DNA from 2 places in the Viridibacillus sp. FSL H8-0110 genome. Region 1 is predicted to be linked to the other one. Evidence: riboswitches for the same ligand, from Rfam matches in the RefSeq annotation. Region 1 holds a riboswitch; the other holds the start of a gene.

Region 1 (8,407 bases):
GCAGCTTGTTCTAACGTTTCGTCTCCTTCTACTTTGCCACCTGGAAATTCAAGGCCACGGTTTGGATGATCCGTTAATAACCACTGTTTATGATATTTAGCCAAGACTAATACATGCTTAGGCGCTATTTTAAAAGCATTTTTTTTAAAAGATAATTCAACACCATTGCCGTTTAAATCTGTAAATGTAAACATACCTTCGATCACTCCCTATTGCTCTAAGTGTAACGAAGGTATGTTTTTCAATCAACTATAATACGGCATTTGCTCAATTAATTGCTTCGTTTCAGTATCACCAAATTCATGAACAAGTGCATATAGTTTCTTTAAACGTAGATCAACTTCATCGTTTTCCTGATCTAAATGGTATGGAATGTAAGGTAATTGAGCTCTCCATATACTCTTCCCATCAAAATATTCCGCTTGATTAAATAGTTGGTCAAAAACTTTTATATACTGTGGTTCAATCTGAAGTTTAAATTCCCATGGTGATTCGTCAGGAGAAGTATAGTAACGCTGATTTGCAATCGAAACGTAAAGTGTAATGGGTTTATTCATCATATCATCCTTTTTTTTATATAGGATAACCTAATCTAAATCAATTATACTTTGAGCCCCAGTAAACATAGCAATATTCACTTGTTGATAATAGAAGATACCTTTTCACTTAAATTTATTCATTCAATAACCTTTTAAATGACCTTGGTAACTTCTACCCTTTTATCAATAGCACCTCGGTTAACTTTGTTTCATCGAATATCCTTAACGCTCTTCACTGATAAAATAATATGAATAGCACCTAAAAATCCACCTCTACTAATCTTTAAGTAAAGGCGGATTCAAAATTTTGATTTTCTTTCTAAAGTAACTTATATCAATTTTATTTTTTAATAATCAATGTTATAACAAAATTCAATTTTAATTGGATTATAGGCTTGTATGATACTTTTTTAGTTTACACGTTGTACACTTCGTTTTCTTAACAATTGAGCGGTTTTTACCATTATCTCAAGCGCTGCTAAAGTTTCATCGGTTTTTCGTGTTTTTAAACCACAATCCGGATTAATCCAGCACTGTTCTGGTGAGATAACTTCAAGACTGTCATCTACTACAGCAACCATTTCATCTATTTCAGGAATTCTTGGACTATGAATATCGTACACACCTAAACCAATACTATTTGTATATGTTGCATTTTTGAAAGCCCCAATAATTTCACCGTGACTTTTCGATGTTTCAATTGAAATAACATCCGCATCAAGCGCATGGATTGGTTCAATAAAATCATTAAATTCACAATAGCACATATGCGTATGAATTTGCGTCTCATCTTCAACTCCTGATGTAGCTAATTTAAAGGCATCCACTGACCAGTCCAAATAAGCATCATGTTTTGAGGACTTTAATGGTAAACCCTCTCTAAGTGCAGGTTCGTCGACTTGAATAATACGAATACCAGCAGTCTCTAATGCTTCAATTTCCTGACGTAGTGCCAAGGCAATTTGTTGAGCTACAATACTACGTGGAACATCATCACGAACAAATGACCAATTTAAAATCGTAATTGGCCCTGTCAACATACCTTTAACAGGTTTAGTTGTTAACGATTGTGCGTACACTGTTTCATCGAGCGTCATTGGTTTTTCCCACTTAACATCTCCATAAATAATTGGTGGTTTAACGCAACGTGATCCATATGAAACGACCCATGCTTTTTCTGTAAATGCAAATCCAACAAGCTTTTCTCCAAAGTATTCAACCATATCTGTTCTTTCAAATTCACCATGAACTAAAACATCAAGTTCTAGTTCTTCTTGGTACGTAATCCATTTATTTATTTCTTTTTTTATGAAATCATCATGTTGTTCCTTATCAATTAGTCCTTTTTTCAACTGTGAACGATTGCGCTTCACTTCAGCTGTTTGCGGAAAGCTACCAATTGTTGTTGTCGGAAAGTCTGGTAATTGTAAAATCTTTTGCTGACGATCTTTTCGAATAGCATATGATGATTGACGAGTTATTTGAATTTCACTCAACCTTTTAATATTCTTCTGGACTTCTCCTTGTTGACGTACTGAGCTGCTATTTAGCAATTCTCTAGTTAATCTGTTTTGTTCGAAGGCCTCTTGATCCGCATCACGATTATTTGTCAAAGCGTTTTTCAAAATAGCCAACTCTTGTAACTTTTCATTAGCAAATGCTAAGTTTTCATATAACTCTTTTGATAATTTCGTTTCTGCTGTTAGACTTACTGGCACATGCATTAGGCTACATGATGGCTGAATCCACAGATGATTAGGGGAAACTAAACTTTCTAATTCAATTAGCATTTCAGATGATTGTTGTAAAGGAGTAATCCAAATGTCACGACCATTAATAATTCCCGCTGCTAGAACCTTATCTTTTGGAAATCCAATTTTTTTGATATTAGAAATATTCTCTTCTAGACCATGTACAAAGTCTAGCCCGATGCCTTCTACAGGTAATTTAATCAATTCTTCATACCATTCTACTGACTCGAAATATGTTTGCAGCAGCAATTTACTAGAGTAATTTACAGTGTTTAGTTGTTCATATATTTCTGAGATTAGTTCCATATCATCCTTAGATAAAGAAGTTGATAGAATCGGTTCTTCTATTTGAATCCATTTTGCACCTGCTGCAGAAAGTTCACTCAATAGTTGACTATAGACTTTGATTAACTGAAGTAAATATGACGGCTTATTCAGCGTTGCAACTTCTTTTGTTAAAAAATAAAATGTCCCTGGGCCTATAATTGTAGGCTTTAGCTCTGTATTAAAGTTTTCCTTCGCTTCTAAATAATAGCGTAATGGTTTATTGTTCAATAATTTTAAAGTTTGTCCTTCATACTCAGGTACAATATAGTGATAGTTCGTATTAAACCACTTTGTCATTTCACTTGCAGAAGCAGATTGATTTCCACGTGCCATAGCGTAGTAAGTTTCTAGAGATACTAAATCTGAATTCCATTTATAACGTGCAGGAATAATTCCAAACATTGCTGCTAAATCTAACATACGATCGTAGTATGTAAAATCACCTACGGTTACTAAGTCAATCTTTGCATCTAGCTGAACTTGAATATTTGCTAATCTATACTCTTTCATCTGAGCTTCGAATTGTTGTTCACTTATTTCTTTTGACCAAAAAGCTTCGATAGTTTTTTTCCATTCACGATTAGGCCCGATATATGGATATCCAATAACTGTACTTTTCATCTTTCAATCCTCCAATTCAATAAAAAACCACCAATTAATGAAAAACATTAAAAGGTGGTTGATGATTTTTAATATAGTAAATATCGAAAAAAATCAGGAATAATAAAAAATGACACACTATTCCCTTTCAAATTCGCTTATCGTACTAGGATATAATAATCCTTGAAAAAATCTCTCTAACACCTCCTATCCGCGTAGGTTTTTTGGTGTGTACTAAACTAAGGCAGGTCTCCTGGCTTGTCATCATCGCTTACTTTTCCTTCCCATCACAAATCTAACAGTGGATTTTAAAGTTTGCTCCAACATACAGTTGCGGGACAGCATCGGATTCTAACCGATTTCCCTTTTAAGCGACTATCTATTTAAGATAGCGCACCTTAGCCTACACGATATTCAATTGTTCACTTACTATAACACACAAACCATAAATTGTTCAGTATATTCTAAATATAAAAATAATTATATTTTATATGATTACCAAACCGTTAAATACAGTTTTTTTAGTATAATTATTAGTTACACTTTCATCTTTTAATCAATACTAGCTTCAATCAAATCATGTGGGTAATATACAAGTTCGTTATATACACTTGTATAAGCCTTTTCTAGCTTTCCTAATTCTTCTTCAATATTTTCAATTTCACAATTTTCAATGGAGCTTTCAATCACGTTCTTCGCCTGTAATAAAGTACAAACTGTATCTGTTACTTGTGAGAGCATCACCCTCGATTTTAACTGTAATTTAAACTCTTCAATATTCATTCATATTCCCCTTATCTGTTCAATAAAAAAACATCTTTTATCAATTAATAAAAGATGTTTTTATGATTAATTAATATGTTCCCTGTTTCGACAATACATACTAGAATAAACGTTTCTAAACAGAGAAACAGAAGTTTTAATCGCTTCTAAATCCTCATTAGTCCAAACGCTTTCTCTAATACGCTGTCGTACAGTGATCATATAAATAGGGTTTCTATTCATTATCACATAACACCTCCTATCCACGTAGGTTTTTGGTGTGTACTAAACTAGGCAGGTCTCCTGGCTTGTCATCATCGCTCACTTTTCCCTTCCCATTACAGTTCTAACAGTGGATCTAAAAGTTTGCTCCTACATACAGTTGCGGGACAGCATCGGATTCTAACCGATTTCCCTTTTAAGCAGCTATCTATTGAAAATAGTGCACCCAATTCTACACATTATTCAGTTGTATCACCATCTTACCATAATGTAATACAAATATTCATAATATTATTTACATGTAATTTAAAAAAGGATTTATGTTGAATATAAATTATTGATTGAATTTTCGATAGAATATTAGTATTTCTGTATACTAATAGCAAAGTGTATGCTTCTTATTATAGATATAAATGATTTATTCAATGGGGTGTTTAAAATGGAGGGGTTCTATTTTCAACTACTATTTCAAAAAAATTTGATATTATTTAGATAAACCATATTAATGTGCCAAAATATATTTTATAAAGAGCAAGCAACTGTTCTAAAATTCAAACAGTTGCTGTTGTTTATACAATGTTCTTTTATTCATCTTATTAAGGCCTGGACAGTACTGCAAAAAGTTTTATCTAATACCAATATATTAAGCTTCTTCACCCTCATGGCTAAATTGCCATTCGATACCAAACTTATCCTTTAAACTTCCATAGCATTTGCTCCAAAATGTTTCTTGTAGCTCCATACCAACTTTACCGCCAACTTTTAGTGCTTCAAAAGCAGATTTAAGTTCTTCTTCATTGTCACTAACAGCGGCTAAGCTAACATTATTCCCTAATATAAAAGGAGAACCAGGGAAAACATCCGAAAACATAACATTACTTCCAAGTATGTTTAGTCGAGTATGCATGACTAAATCTTTTGCTTCCTCTGGTAAAGTATATTCAGGATTTTGTGGCGAATCACCAAAAGTCATAATTTCTGGTTTCTCTGTGTTAAAAACCTCTGCATAAAACTCCGCTGCTTCGCGACAATTTCCATTAAAATTAAGATACACATTAATAGCCATTTAGCACACTCCTCTTTTCACTTCATATTGTTTCAAACATAATTACATTCTAATTTTATATTTCCAACATATAGTAGTCAAATTTTTCAGTTATATAACTCGTAATTAGAATTTTTTCAACCCAATAAAAAAAACCACGTACCACAAAGTTGAAGTACGCGGCTTAAGCAAATCAGACTTGGACGTCAATAGTTGCCCCTTTATAAGGGTGCGCCGCTTGAGCAGGCTCTGGCATTGCTTCTAATAGCTGTACAGCTGCTGTCGCTTGCATATTCATCGAATTTTGCAAAACGCTCATTTGTACGGTTTGTTGAAGCTGTGCAAGATCCATTGACATCATAGAGTTAATATCCATTAGTATCACTCCCTTATCTTTAATAGTATCGGAAATTCCAAGATATTATTAAATGCATGCAAAAAATCCATTGTAATATTTACATATCCAAGGGAACTATCTTTCATCGTAATTCGTAGAAAGCTCTGAACTTTCAATTGTAACCGTGCAGTCCGTTTCACCATATTTGCCATAAGCCGCATGATAAGTAGGACCTACACCTTGTTTAAAACCAAATGAATGGCGGATGCCTGCTGAGATGAATTTTTTCGCCTCAATAACAGCTTCTGGTACAGCTTGACCTTTTGCTAAACCCGCTGTGATTGCTGCGGAGTATGTACAGCCCGCACCATTTGTATGGATTGTATCGAATCGTGGCGCCTCCAACAAATAGAATTGTTCACCATCATATAATACATCAATTGCAGGGCCTTCTAATCGCCCGCCTTTTACAAGTACATATCGTGGTCCTAATTCGTGTAATTTCTTTGCCGCTACTTTTAAATCTTCTAAAGAATTTAACTCCATGCCGTCTAGTAAATAAGAAGCTTCTGGCATATTCGGTGTGATGATCGTTGCTAGAGGAATTAGTTGCGTACGCATCGCTTCCATAGCATCTTCTTTTAATAATGCGGAACCGATTTTCCCAATCATTACAGGGTCTACAACAATTTTTTTCACACCGGATCGTTGAATCCACTTAACCACATTTATTATTATTTCATGTGTGAAAAGCATTCCTGTTTTAATTGCATCTGCACCGATATCTTCTAAAATCGTGTGAATTTGTGCCTCAATCGCTTCAACTGATTGCGGGAAAATCCCTTGTCCTGTGTGAGGATTTTTTGCCACAATAGCCGTAATAGCTGATGTACCAAACACATCTAGCTCCTGAAAAGTTTTGATATCTGCTTGAATCCCTGCTCCACCGCGCGCTGCTGATCCTGCGATTGTTAATGCTCTGGAAACTGTCATATTGATTCTATCCCTTCATTTATCTTTCTATTAATTGTGCTTTACTAGTACCTTTAACTCTCTCTGTAATTGTCATCATGATTATTCTTATGGCAAAGATTCCAACTAATACCCAAAGTGTGTGTCCTAGAAGAATTGGATACTTTAGTGAAGCATGGTAAACTACTACACCCGCTAACCAAAGAAGTGAACTTTGCCAAGACCATTTCTTTTGTGGATCAATATGTCGACGCTTTAATAAATAATAATCAGCAAACAAAATACCATATAGCGGTGCAAAGACAGAACCTATGAAATACAAAAAGTCCTCATATGCAGATACACTTGAGGCAATTGCAATTACCACTGCTAGAACCGTGAATAGAACCGAAACATAACGCTCATTGGCTCTTGGAACAAAATTTTTAAAATTAATACCTGCAGAATACGAATCTAAAAATGTTGTTAAGACAGTAGATAATAACACAATCAATAGTGCGACTACACCTAGACCGCTCGCCATCAAAATCTCACTAATATCAGATGAACCAACGTAAAGACTACCACCAAGTCCGATGATAAACATAAATGTACTTCCTAGACTGTAACCTAGTACGCTCATTATTGTACCCATTTTCTGATGTTTCACATGGCGTGTATAGTCTCCAATCAAAGGTAACCATGAAAGAGACATAACTGCACTCAACTCTACAGCTGTACTGAATTTCATCGTTGCATCGGGTACTGTCCCAACTCCTCCTCCACCAAAAATAACGGAAGTTAAAATAATCGTAAAACCAAATAATATCGTCACTGCAACAATATTCAGCCTTGAAATTTTCTTCAAACCAAATAATACCCACATCACAAGAATAGTACCGATTAAAATACTCCACAGTGCTTGAAAATCAAATGCAAATAACTCTTTAGAAATACCATTTAATGCAATTGAACCTGTTGCAATCATTACCGAAGCCCAGCCAACAAGTTGTAGCATATTCAAAATTGTTAAACCATAAGAGCCATATGTACCAAAGGAAATACGCGTTGCTTGTAAAGCTGTTACACGACTATTCGCACTAATCCACGCGGATAAAAATAATATAGTTGCCCCGATTACATGACCCAGAATAATTGCCTGAATCCCTTTCGTTAAACCTAGTGGGGCTAATAGTGAGCCTGTAACAATTTCTGCAATCGATACAGAAGCTCCAACCCAAAGAAAGAATTGGCTAATGGTCGTTGTATTATATGTATTATTCATGTTAGCCTCTATTCTTTTCACAAATATTTTCAGAATTATTCGCTATTGTACCTTAATATTTGATTATATTAAAAGGACCAATATTGGATAAAATGATAAGGTCAGTTTACTTCTTTGTGAAAAGAAAAATGACTTCTCCTAACATTAATAAAAGTACGAATTAGCTCCCATCATTTCGGAGGGCACTGAAAAAGTCCGTAAAATGAATTTTAGCCATGGCGGAAACGATTAATCGTTTCTGACATGGCTTTTTCTTCGATCCCGTTAATTTCCATTCCGGCGGATGCTTTCCTGGGGACGGACCTTGAGCCTCCTCGTCACTAACGCTCCTACGAGGTCTCAAGATGTTCGCTAGTTCCCCAAGGGGTCTCCGCCTGCACTCCAATCAACTAGTTTGATCGTTTTTCTGAGTTTTCCATTCTTTCCAATTCACACCTAACCCTTTAAATGAAAAGTATACCTGGGCAGGTCTTTTTCCGTACATCTTTGACCATGTCATGTTTAGTTGAATGAACAGCTGAAGAATCCTATACTTGGCGCGATTTTTTAGAGTCCACGTTACAATTCGTCCTTGTCTAGTTCTGCCTG
Region 2 (8,407 bases), 1.4 Mb from region 1:
TTCGTTCATTCCATCCATTAATTGAAAAATATCATAACTGGGTAATTATCGCCTTTATCGTTGTATCAACTATCACATTTGCATTCGTTGGTAAACCTGTGAAAATTCTAGTTTTAGTAGGAGCAATCAATGCAATAATCTTACCGCTTGCACTTGGTACGTTATTGATCGCAGCATATAAAAAAGATGTTGTTGGTAATTATAAGCATCCGATGTGGTTAACCATCCCTGGTATTTTTGTTGTAGTTGTTATGGCTGTACTTAGCGTTCGTACACTTATTATCGAATTACCAAAACTATTTAGCTAGTGAAAAAGAAAGGGGAATTGTGATGACACAATACGATACGATGACTCCAGATGCTATTCGAGCATTAATTCGAAATGGTGAATTGACTGGACCAACAGCAGGTATGGCTAAAGGCTATACGCAAGCAAACTTAGTGATTTTAAAGAAAGAGTATGCTTATGATTTCTTATTATTCTGTCAACGCAATCCAAAATCTTGTCCACTAGTAGATGTATCCGATATTGGGTCATATACACCTAACTCTATTGCATCTGATGCAGATATTCGCAAAGATATTCCGAGATATCGAATATATCGTGATGGTGTTTTTACTGAAGAAGTAACCGATGTTACAGATTATTGGGAAGATGATATGGTATGTTTCCTACTAGGATGTAGCTTCACTTTTGAAACACCACTTCTTGCAAGTGGTATTCCAGTAAGACATATAGAAGAAGGCTGTAATGTACCTATGTATAAAACGAATATCCCATGTGAAAAAGCAGGTATTTTCGAAGGCCCAATGGTTGTTAGTATGCGTCCTATGAAACATGCCGATGCAATCCGAGCTGTACAAATTACTTCTCGCTTTCCAGATGTTCATGGCGCACCGATTCATATCGGAGATCCAAGCCGAATTGGGATTACAGATGTAAATACTCCTGATTTTGGAGATGCTGTAACGATCAAAGAAGATGAGGTTCCGGTATTTTGGGCTTGTGGTGTTACGCCTCAAGCTGTAGCGATGGAAAGTAAACCAGCTATAATGATTACGCACGGACCAGGCTGCATGTTCATTAGTGATTTAAAAGATGATAATTTAAGCGTACTTTAAGTTTTATAGCGCCCTCAAGTTAGAAACATAACTTAAGGGCGCTTTTTTATATATCTTTAGCTTATTTTATGCCACTAAATCCACAATCTATGTCCAATATTTCAAGTATAAAGTGGTGAACCACTTTATACTTGAAATTAGCTTGCTCAGCGCCAAATGGGATGCCACCTCTAACTTGTTCTAGATAACGTTGAATTACATCTTGTAGTTGCCAGTTTGTTGTTTTTAAAGGTATTCCTTCTTTTACCCCTCAACCTAAATGAGTAAATAGGGTTCCTCTTAGCTACTTCGGAAATAAACCATCATAGCATTAATTACCATTTATTATAATTTAATGTTTTTATACAAAAATAATACTTATTTCTTTAGTTTACATAATAATATTATGTAATCTAAACTCTATACTTTCAATTTTTTAAATGAGAACGTATTATTATAAAAGCAACTTATTTTTAATATGTTGTGATTCTTCACAAAGGAGATTGTTATATGAATGATAAGCGATTTAAGATTGCGCATCGTGAAGCCATCATTGGGGTGATTCTTGTAATCATCAATTTTAGTATTTGGTTTGGCTTTGCTTATGGGATGGGATCAGGAGATCCGTCTTCTTATACATATGTACTTGGTTTTCCAGCGTGGTTTTTCTATAGCTGTATTGCAGGTACTATTTTCATGGTCATCCTTATAATTTTCGTCATTAAATTCCTCTTCAAAGATGTGCCATTTGACGATGAGGAGGGTGAACACAAATGATACATTGGCAAGTGATTATTCCATTAGTTGTTTTTCTAGTAGTTATTTTTGGAATTGGGATATGGGCGAATCGCCAAGTCATGCAATCAAATTCGTTCTTGCAAGAATATTTCCTTGGCGGACGTGAAATGGGTGGCTTCTTACTTGCGATGACAATGATGGCCACTTACGGAAGTGCTGGTAGTTTTATTGGTGGACCAGGTGTTGCCTATAATACAGGCCTCGGTTGGGTACTTTTGGCCATGGCACAGTTACCAGCAGGTTACTTCGTTCTAATGATTCTCGGTAAAAAATTTGCAATTATTGCACGTAAATATCAAGCAATAACACTAATTGATTTTTTACGAGAACGATATCAAAGCAAAATAGTTGTCATTGTATCTGCAATCAGTATTATTTTATTTTTATTTGCTTCTATGGCAGCTCAGTGGATTGGTGGAGCGCGATTAATTGAGTCATTAACAGGCTTAAACTATTCTACTGCATTGTTTATCTTTGCAGGTGCTGTATTAATTTATGTGATTATTGGCGGTTTCCGTGCAGTAGCATTAACAGATGCAGTACAAGGTTCTGTAATGGTCATTGGGACAGTTATTTTACTTGTCGCTACGGTTATTGCTGGTGGTGGAATATCGAATATCATGAGTGATTTAGTAGCTGAAAATCCAAACCTTGTATCTCCTTATGGGGCAGATCGTAGTTTAACGCCATTATATGTTTCGACATTTTGGATTTTAATTGGGATAGGTGTTATTGGCTTACCTCAAATTGCCGTTCGTGCCATGTCATATAAAAACTCAAAAGGCATGCATACAGCCATTATCATTGGCACAATTGCACTTGCTACAGTTATGTTTGGCATGCATTTAATCGGTGTACTAGCACGTCCAGTATTACCAGGCGTAGAAATAGGCGATAAAGTGATGCCTTTACTAACGCTAAAAGTATTACCCCCTTATTTAGCAGGAATTGTTCTAGCTGCTCCAATGGCGGCCATTATGTCTACCGTCAATGCTTTACTTATTTTAGTAAGTTCAACTGTGGTAAAGGATATTTACTTAAACTATATAAAACCAACTGCATCAGATGCACAGATTAAAAAAGCAAGTTTCTATGTGACTACAGTTATTGGGATAGCAGTGGTACTAGTAGCTCTACGTCCACCAGATTTACTTATTTGGCTGAACTTATTTGCTTTCGGTGGATTGGAATCTGTATTCTTATGGCCGGTTGTATTTGGTCTCTACTGGAAAACAGGAAACAAATACGGTGCAATTGCATCGATGATTATCGGGATTTCATCTTATATCTACATTGATCAAATAATGCCAAGTGTATTAGGTATGCATACGGTTACGTTGCCGATTATCTTATCTTTAGTAGCATTTGTTGTAGTAAGTCTTGTTACGAAGGACAAAGTTAAGACTGGGACATCGATTATTTAATATAAAACACCAAACTTTCAATTAAAAAGTTTGGTGTTTTTATGTTGAAAAAACGGTAAATATTTTTTGATGAATCAATTGACAGATAACTCTGGCTGTTATATAGTAATAAAAAATAATTAATTTGTTATATAACAGGAGGGTATCCACATGGAAATGTATAGAGAAGGTTATGAAACGTATTGTCTAGCTTGTGAAAATTATGGTATGGAGTCGATGAATTTTTATCTTTACGTGAGAAACTTAACAGTAGAGCAGTTAAACGCATTCAATCAACATACGAAGGGAAGCGATGATTACGAAGTCTGATGCCATAGTAATTTTATAAAAACCCTACCCTTTGCTAAAAACAGGTAGGGTTTTATTATGTTTTTATTGTTTTAATACGAAAAAGTCTGAATTTTAATACAATAAAAAATATTAATTTACATTCTAAAACTTTTATGAAATACTTTAGATTAATAGACAATTAAATAGTTCTTATAAGAGTGCTTATGTTGATCATAAGCTAAAAGGGAAATCGGTGTAAATCCGATGCAGCCCCGCTACTGTAAGTGTGGATGAAATTGTTGCAAACCACTGGTGCATGTATAATGCGCTGGGAAGGAACAAGAGTAAATAGATACACAAGCCAGGAGACCTGCTTTTATAATGTAGTTTCAATCTTCGAGGGGGAGATTTGGAGCATCGAAGGCCTTTTTGTATATAACTGTACATTTTTCTGGCATTTCGCCGTCCAAAATCTCTTTGCATTGTGTAAAGGGATATTTTTTTGCCCTTTTACATTTTTTTGTATCCTTTTGAAGTGAAAACTACTAATAATTCACAAAAAGATATGGGGGATTTCAACATGTACAAAAGTAAATGGGTAAGAAAATGGGCAGCACCAATCGGTATGGCAAGTTTATTAGCGTTTTCACAACTACCAGGACAATTGTCGACAGTAAACGCTGCAGAAAATACGTCAGCGACAGTTCAAGTACCAGCGAAAGATGTCAGTTATAAAAACGTTCTAAATTCAACAGCGGCATTTTTACTACAACAAGTGCCGAATCCATCATTTGGTGATGAAGACTACGTAACTGATTTCGCTCGTGCTAGCGTACCAGTTCCATCTAAATACTATGAAACTTATTACAATAATCTAGTCAAAGAGGTTAAAAGTAAAGATGGCAAAATCTCTGAAGACGTTGGTAAATATTCAAAAGTCATTATTGCACTAACAGCAATCAACAAAGATCCACGTAATATTGGGGGATATGATTTAGTTAAGTCTATGTATGATACATATTTAGCTACAGAAAAAGCAGAAAAATTAACTAATGGGAATAAATTTCATTTCTTAAATGCTATTGATACGAAAAATTATGATTTATCAACGGAATCGAAATATGCAGAGATTACAAGAACTAAATTAGTAAATGATTTAGTAAAAGATCAATTTGAAGATGGATCATTTGCGTGGGCTCTAGATTATGGATCTGATAAAGATTCAACATCAATGACGGCTACGGCTTTAGCACCTTATACAAAGGATGACAAGGTAAAAGCAGCAGTTGAAAAAGCAAATGATTATTTAGGTAAAGAACTAGGTGAACAAGGTGGTTTCTACTCAGAGTGGGCAAAAGGTGACAGCCCTGAAACGGTATCTCAATTCATCATCAATTTAACGTCTAATCAAACAAATCCAAAGACGGATCCACGTTTCGTCAAAGGTAATGGTAACTGGGCTGTTTCTAACCTAGTAAGTTTTGTAGATAGTGCTACAGGTGGATTAAAAAGCGGTTTATCACTTAAAATTCCAAACTTAATGTCTTCAGATCAAGGATTACGTGCACTTGCTGCATATGACCGCTTTGTAAAAGGCAAAAACCGTATTTATGATATGTCTGATGCTGCAGAGTCACTTAAATTTGACATTACAGCACCTGAAGTAGCAACAGCTAATAAAGTTAGTGATCAAACAACAATTGTTAAAGGCAAAGCTGAAGCAGGAGCGAAAGTTACGATTTATAACGGCTCTAAGCTACTAGCATCAACTACTGCATCTACAAAAGGCACATACTCTTTAACAATCAAAAAGCAAAAAGCTAATTCAACATTGAAAATTTATGTTACAGATGCATCTAAAAATAAGAGCAAAGCATTCACATTAAAAGTAGCTGATAAAACGGCTCCTAAAGCACCATCAGTTAAAAAAGTAACAAAGTCGACTAATAAAGTGACTGGTACAGCTGAAAAAGGTGCAAAAGTGTATGTACTAAAAGGTAAAACGTCTATCGGTAAAGGTACTGTAAATAGTAAGGGGCAATTTACTGTTAAAATTAAAAATCAAAAGGCTAATACTAAATTAACAGTCTATGCCAAAGACAAGGCTGGTAACAAAAGTAACGTGACAAAAGTAACGGTTAAAACGAAATAACTTGAAATATATAGGAAGGGTGTTGGAGTTTATCTCCAGCACCCTATTCCCATCTATAAGAAGAGGTGCGATATATGAAAAAATTAATACCATTATGGCTAATGATGATTCTCTCATTGATCATTATCACTGGCTGTAAGATTCAATCAGTTGAAGAATATAATAATCAAACTGAGCAAGAACAAAGTGTTTATGGAGCAAGTGAGACTAAGGTAATCGTTAAAGGAGATAAAGGTGAAGAATCAACAAAGGAAGAAATAGAAAAGGATTCAACAATAGATGCTGAAAAGCCAAATAAAGAAGAAGAGAAAAAGACAGAAACAAAGCAAAAGGAACAAAAAAATGAAGCAGAGGTAACGCCAAAAAAAGATCAACCAACTAGCACATCTAAAACTGAATCAACACCAACTTCGAAAACACCTAGTAACGATACTTCGACTAGTTCAAATAAAGAGAAGCCAGATAAAAGTCCAGCTCCATCTAAGGATAAATCACCGTCAAAAGATCAAAAGCCAGACAAAGATAAAAAACCCGAAAATAATAACGTCGCTCAAAAGCCAAGTAAGCCTAATAAAGAAGATGAAAAGAAAAAAGAATATGTGACCATCTCCATTAGTGCTACAACATTGCTGACACATTGGGATATGTTAAAACCTGCATTACAAAGTGAAAAATACGTCCCAAAAAACGGCGTTATTTTAAAGTCAACTAAATATGAAATCTTAAACGAAGATGAAACGGTTTGGTCTATTTTAAGACGTGCGACAAATGAACATGGTATTCATCTTGAGTATGAAGGAGCGGGTGAAAATCAATATGGGTCGGTCTATATTGAAGGCATGAATCATTTATATGAATTTGATGCAGGTGATCTAAGTGGCTGGATGTATTCTGTAAACGGTCAGTTCCCTAGTTATGGGGTTAGCGCAGTTACTGTGAAAAATGGAGACAATATTCAATTCCAATACACTGTTGATCTAGGTCGCGACATAGGTAAATAATGATTAAAGAGGAGTACTATGCATCATGAAAGCATTTGAAACGTATCACCCCATTGTCCTTTTCGCATATTTTGCATCTGTCATCGGACTTTCCATGTTCTATATGCATCCAGTTTATTTACTCATTACATGTATTGGAGCAATTACATTAAGTCTATTACTGAATAGAAAATCATTTGTTAGCGGCTTAAAATTTTTCGTGCCGATGTTTTTTATCGCTGCAATTATTAATCCACTTATTAGTCATGATGGGGAAATCATTCTATTTTACATAGATTATAATGCTATAACATTAGAGGCTATTGTTTATGGATTTGCGATGTCGATTATGATCTGTTCAGTCATTTTTTGGTTTGGTTGTTATAACGTTGTAATGACATCCGATAAATTTCTTTATTTATTCGGTAAGGTATCTCCCGCACTAGCGCTGGTCATTTCATTAACATTACGTCTTGTCCCGCGTTTTAAACATCAAATTACTATTATTTCACATGCACAAAAAACAATAGGCATGGATATTTCAGCCGGCAACCCATGGCAAAGAGTAAAAAGCGGGATTCGCATTATCTCCATTCTTATAACTTGGGCGCTTGAAAATGCAATTGAGACGGCTGATTCGATGAAAGCACGTGGTTATGGCTTGAAAAACCGTTCCACATTTTCATTATTCGTTTTTGAAAAAAGAGATGGTTTTTTGCTCGGGATCATATTAACACTTCTTTTAACGAATATTATTGGCAGTTACTTTGGTATGACGACGTATTATTTTTATCCAACGTTTACTGAATTAGCTTTAACTCCAATTAGCATAGGACTTTATATTTCTTATGCTAGTTTACTAGTAATACCTATTGTGATTGAAATTCGGGAGGCAATTAAATGGCGCTCATTGAAATACAACATGTAAATTTCCAATATCCAGATAAACACGAGCGAGTATTAGATGATATCAATTTAATAATTGAAGAAGGTGAATTTGCTGTTCTTTGTGGTACATCTGGCTGCGGTAAAAGTACGTTATTAAAACATTTAAAAAGAGAGATAGCTCCTCATGGAGATAAATCAGGGACTATACTTTATGCGGGTATTGCATTGGCCGATTTACCTGATCGCGTGGCAGCTTCTGAAATAGGTGTTGTTATGCAAAATCCAGAAAATCAAATTGTCACTGATAAAGTGTGGCATGAGTTGTCTTTCGGTCTAGAAAATTTAGGATTAGACACGATGACAATTCGACGTAGAGTGGCTGAAATGGCGAATTTCTTCGGTATTCAGCAGTGGTTTAGAAAAAGTACGATGGAATTATCAGGCGGCCAAAAGCAACTGCTAAATCTTGCAGCGATTATGGCAATGCAACCCAAATTATTGATTTTAGATGAACCGACATCTCAGCTTGATCCAATTGCGGCTACGGAATTCATCGGTACTTTGCAAAAGTTAAATAAAGAACTTGGATTAACAATTATTCTTGTAGAACATCGCTTAGAAGAGGTTTTCCCAATAGCAGATCGCGTTGTGGTCATGGAAAAAGGGCGCATTATTTGTAATGATTCCCCGCAGGATGTTGCACAGCAATTAAAAGCATTCGATGCCTCTCATCCAATGATGCTAGGCTTACCAACACCAGTGCGTATTAATAATGCATTGCAAATCAATGATAT

The links. Region 1 has a riboswitch for cobalamin ahead of MHH98_RS04435 (hypothetical protein). Riboswitches for the same ligand answer to the same signal wherever they lie in the genome.
Region 2: it holds a riboswitch for cobalamin, as region 1 does, so the genes downstream of both, MHH98_RS11525 (Ig-like domain-containing protein) here and MHH98_RS04435 (hypothetical protein) in region 1, are expected to answer to the same signal.

The regions. Positions count from the first base shown of each region.
Region 1 is NZ_JBBOPJ010000001.1:874,045-882,451, reverse strand. Features, by position in the region: gene ytkD (RNA deprotection pyrophosphohydrolase) at 1-194, opposite strand, end outside; gene MHH98_RS04445 (hypothetical protein) at 246-557, opposite strand; gene metE (5-methyltetrahydropteroyltriglutamate--homocysteine S-methyltransferase) at 950-3,238, opposite strand; cobalamin riboswitch at 3,444-3,633, opposite strand; gene MHH98_RS04435 (hypothetical protein) at 3,770-4,000, opposite strand; cobalamin riboswitch at 4,256-4,446, opposite strand; gene MHH98_RS04430 (VOC family protein) at 4,845-5,267, opposite strand; gene MHH98_RS04425 (YjfB family protein) at 5,440-5,622, opposite strand; gene thiD (bifunctional hydroxymethylpyrimidine kinase/phosphomethylpyrimidine kinase) at 5,719-6,576, opposite strand; gene cytX (putative hydroxymethylpyrimidine transporter CytX) at 6,596-7,819, opposite strand.
Region 2 is NZ_JBBOPJ010000001.1:2,300,283-2,308,689, reverse strand. Features, by position in the region: gene MHH98_RS11550 (NRAMP family divalent metal transporter) at 1-308, shown strand, start outside; gene MHH98_RS11545 (putative hydro-lyase) at 331-1,122, shown strand; gene MHH98_RS11540 (YhdT family protein) at 1,612-1,878, shown strand; gene panF (sodium/pantothenate symporter) at 1,878-3,323, shown strand; gene MHH98_RS11530 (hypothetical protein) at 3,474-3,632, shown strand; cobalamin riboswitch at 3,793-3,985, shown strand; gene MHH98_RS11525 (Ig-like domain-containing protein) at 4,174-5,745, shown strand; gene MHH98_RS11520 (DUF4430 domain-containing protein) at 5,820-6,746, shown strand; gene MHH98_RS11515 (energy-coupling factor transporter transmembrane component T) at 6,772-7,653, shown strand; gene MHH98_RS11510 (ABC transporter ATP-binding protein) at 7,626-8,407, shown strand, end outside.